DNA from 2 places in the Brevibacillus sp. AG genome. Region 2 is predicted to be linked to the other one. Evidence: predicted binding sites of a transcription regulator. Region 2 holds the regulator's gene; the other holds the start of a gene.
What was found. The regulator LexA, encoded in region 2, represses DNA repair genes until DNA is damaged. The targets are predictions, from matches to a motif close to CGAACATATGTTCG.

Region 1 (3,134 bases), on a different contig from region 2:
TAAACTCTTTCCCCATACCTTCGAGATCCTTATCTTTCCAATCAATTTGACTTCTTATTTTCTTGTATTCGGGATCGAGTCCTGACCCTGAAGTACAGACGACTGGTCTGTGGAAATCGTCTAGGTTTGCCACTTTACCTTTAAAGTAGTTAATTAACAACGTTCTAGCAATTCTTACTGTGGGAATGCCGTCCTGGCTTCTTTTGTCCGCAAAATTTTGTTTCTCATCAAGTAATCCAATTCTTTGGCACCAGTTCCTTAAATCTGATCCAAGTAGCTCTTCCTGCATTCGATCAAGTAAATCATTAGGGACTGTTATAGAGGTATTATTGACCATAGCGATATTTACTTTTTGTTCTAAACTCAAGTTGAAGTACACTCTAATACCATGTATTGAATTAACGTTTGATTTAACAGCTGAAGAAATAGCATTAATCCTATGTTGACCCCCAAAGACCTTTAAGGGCTTGGTCTTTCTATAAGTCCTATCATATTCCACGACAATATCTTCAAAGCTCCTCCCTTTAATTGCGTCCTCTTCCATTAATTGAAAAGCTTGCGTATCTGTATATAAATCCCTATTTAGTTTATAATCTTCACTATCCGATGGGTCTAAAACTGCTTGCAAATCGGAATAATTAACAATTGACAAGCCATCTATATGACAAACAATGTAAAATGCCTCACTTTTCTTGTCATACATTAATAAATTGGGGATATTATTTTGCGTTTCATAAGTCCTGAATTCTTGTAAAAATTCATTTGCACTTTTTGAAGCGTATCTAGCTTCATCTTTTCCGTAATCTGGAGTGACTAACAGAACATCATTGCTCCCTTTTTTTATCTTCATGTTGTTTTCACCTCTTCAACATATTTCTCCACATAGTTCCATTTTCCTACCATTATTATCCGACATAAAACGACAAAGCCTCCTGATCGGTGATCAAGAGGCTATTTACTGTCTTCTATTCAGAGTACGTTAAAATTCGTGACTATTGAGACTATATTCCCGCCTTCGTCAATTCCCCAATATGAAGCATAAAAACCATCCCCGTAACCAGAACGGAAAATCATAACATTTAGCCCCGTATCTTCACTAACGATGAGATTACACCATGTATCGTTGTTCTCGGTCAACAAATCATCTACAACGTCATCATAAAAGCTAATAAAATCTTCTCCACGTTCTCGCTGAATTTTGTTTTCTAGTTCATCCATTTTTTTGATCGCTTCAACGTCAGCAAAACAGCCTAGCCCTGTATCTACGGGATAGCCGTATATATGCCCTTCCTCTAGTTCTTCTATACGCTGCTCCTCTTTAGTTGCCATTTCCCAACGAACTGCCCGAGACTCAGAAAACTTCAGCTCAACAGCCGCTATACAATCTCCTTCGTCGTTCCACCAAGCAACAACTGGATACTCCCCAGGCGCTATTGATCGTTCGAATGGTACCGTATGGGAAATCATTGGATCGCAGGCAACAATTTTACCCGAATAAACTTTTAGCTTTTCCAGAATTTCTGGACGTAGTGCTCCACTGTATATTTCTTGCAGTAACTTTGACATAATACTCAAACCTTTCTATTCATGCCGTTAGTAATACCTAGTATCTTCTAACAAATCGCTGACTTGCCGGTACTTCTACATAGAATTGTCACTAGTAAGAAGGTAGGGTAAATGGTAGGATAATACAATAAGAACAAACGTTCCCAAGAGGTGATCTGATGAAATTGTCCTACTCTCCAACCTCACTTGAATCCTGGATAAGCCACTTTTACAGAAAACTTGGGATAAAAACACCTGACGAATTAGACGAGCAGCGTATTGCAAGATCACTAGGCATCCATCTCTTTTACAAAGAGATACCATCAATGGCATATGAATTCGGCCGCTTCAAAAGTATAACGATAGACAAACGACTCCCTTCGCTTGTGCAAAGAGAGCATTTTTATCATGAGCTATGCCATATCCTTCGTCATGCTGGCCGACAAATTATGATGCCAGCGGCATTCCGCGAGCTACAGGAATGGGATGCAAGAAATTTTACGAGGTATGCTGCTTTACCACTACATATGCTAACCAGTTATGATTTCCAGCAGGCAGATATACTGGATGTACTTTCTAATCAATTTAAGGTTACACCAGAATTATGTCAGGAGAGATTAAATAGGATTAAAATGAAGTTAACCGTAAATTTTTGAAATTACTTATCAAAACTTTTCATACTATAGCCTCTTACTTTAGAGGCTTTTTATTTTGCCTATATTTCACATGACATTTTTACTATTTACGACAAGAAACGACAGTATTTTTTTCCTATAACCACTATTATTTTATATAACGTATTCGTGACTCTTAATAGGGGGATCAGAAAATGAATCATAACGAAGAAGAAAATGAGTTTTTACTAGATGAAGAAGAAACGGTTGAAGAATCACACGAAGATACTAACCCGGACTCTATTATAGTCATCAGCAAAATGAAGGAATTAATTAAAGCTGTAGCTAGCCACGAGGAATTAGATATTCAATTTGGTGACGGAAGTATTGAGAAGCTTCAGGAAGCATTTAGGTTTATTTCTGTTAGCCTTACATATGAACTAATAGATATATTAAAGAAAAACAATCGTAAAAGATTAACTCCATTATCAGTAGATCAAGCCCTTACTAAACTATTGAAAAAAGCAGATGCATTAGTTGCAACCCTAAATGAATTAGAGGCACTAAGAGCAAAACTAGAAGCTCTAAATGATGATTCAACAATTTTAAAATCAATGGATTACGTTAACTTAATTGAAAAGGGGAAATAACGTGATAAAAGAACAGAAGCTTTTTTTTACTCGAAATGGGGAGTACTCTGCTTGGGAGATGCTTGCTCACTTAGATGATCAAGAACGATACGATCTACTGATTATGTGCCAGCGCAAAAGCTGGATTACTTCCTTTCCTTCAACAGTTGAAGCATACCCAATGTTTATTTATTCAACTATTGATGATCTTGAAGATGAAGATCAAGCTTATCTTTGTAATCATATCAAGAGTATTTTTAATACTAAAGAAGCTCCAAAAACTGATTTTAATGCTTTTATTTATCATTATCATGGTGTCTCTCTAGATTTACAGTCTGCAGAACTA
Region 2 (3,134 bases):
ACGCACGTGGGAGTACTATTTACATCTAAGTGTGTCACTTCAAATCCGGGCAAGCAGCCAAATGCTGTACGAACAGCCTGCTCAAACTGCTCCAGATCATGACTCTCGCAAATAATATCCAGATCGCTTTGCACAACATCAATGTCCAATGGGATGGTTCCGGCAAGCACTGGGTGGTAATCGGATAGTACTTCCATGATGTTCGTCTGTTGAATCGCTTCCAACGCTGCTTTTTGGCGAATCGTCCCTCTGCCCAAGTAGGAGAGATCATGCCAATTTCTCATGAGACTACCTCCATGTCTGCTTTCTTTTAAAATAGTTTAGACAAAAGTGAATAAGTACGCAACGAAATCGATAATCACTCGTATACCTAAATGAAGGGAGTGTAGTAGATGGAAATATTTTTGTGGGTAGTGGTTGTGTTATTGTTCTTGCTAAGCATCGCAGGAATTTTCTTACCCGTTTTACCTGATACGATATTACTGTGGGCGGGCTTTTTGCTCTATCACTTTTTCATTGCAGATCCGGGAGCGGGATTGCCGGCATCCTTTTGGTGGGGAATGGTCGTTCTAAGCATTCTGCTTTACGGTGCTGACTTGCTGACAAATATGTACTTCGTAAAAAGGTACGGAGGGTCCAAATGGTCGTCCATCGCTGCTGCGATCGGTATTATCCTCGGGATTTTCGTTTTCCCACCGTTTGGTATGCTGATCTTGCCGTTCGTATTCGTCGTTCTTGTAGAGTTGATGGTACAGAAGCAGTCGATGGAGAGAGCAGTGAAAGCGGGCGTAGGCTCACTGATCGGATTTTTGGGTAGTGCAGTCGTAAAAGTCATCTTGCAAGTTACGATGATCATCTGGTTTTTTATCGCCAGATAATAGACAGAAAACAAAAAGGACAGCCTCGGCTGTCCTTTTTTACGTGGGAACTAGTGAATGAGTCGATAAACACCGATGACTTTACCGAGAATAGTGACATGCTCCAGGATGATCGGTTCCATCGTGGCATTTTCCGGTTGGAGACGGAAGTGATTCTTTTCTTTGAAAAATCTTTTAACGGTCGCTTCGTCTTCTTCTGTCATGGCTACGACGATGTCACCATTGTTGGCTACGTGCTGTTGGCGAACAATGACGTAGTCTCCGTCGAGAATCCCGGCATCAATCATACTGTTCCCGGAGACGCGCAGCATATAGACCTTGTCAGAAGTCACGATATTGTCTGGAAGCGGGAAGTACTCTTCTACATCCTCAATGGCAGTAATCGGTTGTCCAGCGGTTACTTTTCCGATTACTGGCACACGGACGACAGAGTCTTCGAAATTGTCTTGAAAACGATCTTCATCTGATAGCAATTCGATGGCACGAGGTTTGGTAGGATCTCGACGAATGAGGCCTTTTTTCTCTAAGCGTGCCAAATGCCCATGTACAGTTGAGCTGGAAGCTAGTCCAACTGCCTCCCCAATTTCACGTACAGATGGCGGATATCCTTTATCACGAACTTCCTTTCGTATGAACTCGATGATGGCTTGTTGTCTACTCGATAATTTTGACATAGAAAGACACCCCTGATTTCTCGAACATATTTTCCTATATTATACCATGGGAGCTTGCGTTCGACAAACATAAGTTCGATTCATCGTTGACATGAACATATGTTCTCATTTATTATGAGGCTACAAGTGATCAGAACGTATGTTTGCGAGGAGGCTATCATTATGAATTCATTGACAGTACGTAATCGTTTCGAGAAAAAAGAAGAACGTCGTGTTCGTTTTGGTATCACGAGAGGACAAGCTCTCTTGTTTCTTATTACATTTACTCTCTTTTTTTACCTGTTAACCGAACTAGTGTTTGCTTCTTCGCCAATGGAGGAGCCACAAGGCATAGAAGTAACTGTACAATCTGGAGATAGCCTATGGTCGTTAGCTGTTCAATACAATACAGATCAGATGGATGTTCGGGACTATATAATAGAAATTAAGGATGCGAACGGTTTAGAGAGCAACAGGATTTACCCAGGTCAGACTCTCATCCTTCCTGATACTCCGTAAGTGTTCGGCTGTCTTGCGGGATCATTCGAATGTGGTATAATGAAGCGGCACTACTACAGAGTGGGAGGAACCAGCAGTGGTATCTGACGCAGAAATTAAACGCATCAACGAATTGGTCAAAAAATCGCGCGAAGAAGGTTTGACCGAAGAGGAAAAGCTCGAACAAAAAGCATTGCGCCAAAAGTACATTGACGCCGTTAAGCTTTCATTGAGAGCAAATTTGGATTCCATCCGTTATGTGGAAGACCTTGAAGAAAATAAGCCAAAACAGTAAGATAACAATTACTGATACGACAGACATCCTCGCTTGACGCTAGGGTGTCTTTTTCTGTGACATACATAAGCTGTGATAGCCAGGGAGGGAAAGCGATGGCGTGGATAGCTGTGGCGGTTGGAGGAGCAGTTGGCTCTCTTTTGCGCTACCTATTGTCTTTGCTCGCGAATCAGCCGGGATGGCCGTGGGGAACCTGGATCGCCAATGTTTGTGGATCTTTGATCATCGGCATCTTGTTCGTGCTGGGGAAAGAACGTGGCTTTTTATCTCCGACACTCTACCTCTTATTTGCAACGGGGGTCATGGGAGGATTTACGACTTTCTCAAGCTTCTCCTTGGAAGTAGTCTCTTTTTGGGGAGAAGGCCAACTGTTACGTGGCACTTTGTACGCTCTGCTTAGTTTGGGAGTCGGTCTACTTTCTTGTGCGGTTGGAATATGGTTGGCCAGGCAATGGTCCTGAGTCGTTCAATGACACGATACATGTGAGGGGGAATGAATGTGAGTACACAGCATCGTGATTATGAATTGGAACAAAAAAAGCTGGATGAAACAATTTCAGCGATCGACGAAGAAATGGAGCAGCTTCGCAATGATATTCGCGAGGCAACAGATGATTATGTCAAACAGGTTGTTAACTATAAAAAGGCTAAGGAATTGAGCTACCTGGAAGATCAGGGTCGAGAGAAGCCATATTTCGGCAGAGTGGATTTCTTGAAAGATGAAATCTACGAGCTGGATGAGGTCTACATAGGAAAACGGGGAATTGTACGCAGCGATACGTTTGATTCTGTCGTCGTGGATTGGCGCGC

Region 1: the regulator LexA is predicted to act here: its motif matches at 1,697-1,710, upstream of POF51_RS07710 (ImmA/IrrE family metallo-endopeptidase).

The regions. Positions count from the first base shown of each region.
Region 1 covers NZ_JAQMYO010000002.1:546,190-549,323, reverse strand. Annotated here, with positions in the region: gene POF51_RS07720 (hypothetical protein) at 1-850, opposite strand, end outside; gene POF51_RS07715 (DUF4241 domain-containing protein) at 970-1,566, opposite strand; gene POF51_RS07710 (ImmA/IrrE family metallo-endopeptidase) at 1,725-2,201, shown strand; gene POF51_RS07705 (hypothetical protein) at 2,375-2,809, shown strand; gene POF51_RS07700 (hypothetical protein) at 2,811-3,134, shown strand, end outside.
Region 2 covers NZ_JAQMYO010000001.1:1,742-4,875, forward strand. Annotated here, with positions in the region: gene POF51_RS00010 (DUF4269 domain-containing protein) at 1-284, opposite strand, end outside; gene POF51_RS00015 (DUF456 domain-containing protein) at 393-878, shown strand; gene lexA (transcriptional repressor LexA) at 929-1,552, opposite strand; gene yneA (cell division suppressor protein YneA) at 1,715-2,050, shown strand; gene POF51_RS00030 (DUF896 domain-containing protein) at 2,127-2,324, shown strand; gene crcB (fluoride efflux transporter CrcB) at 2,420-2,785, shown strand; gene POF51_RS00040 (HelD family protein) at 2,824-3,134, shown strand, end outside.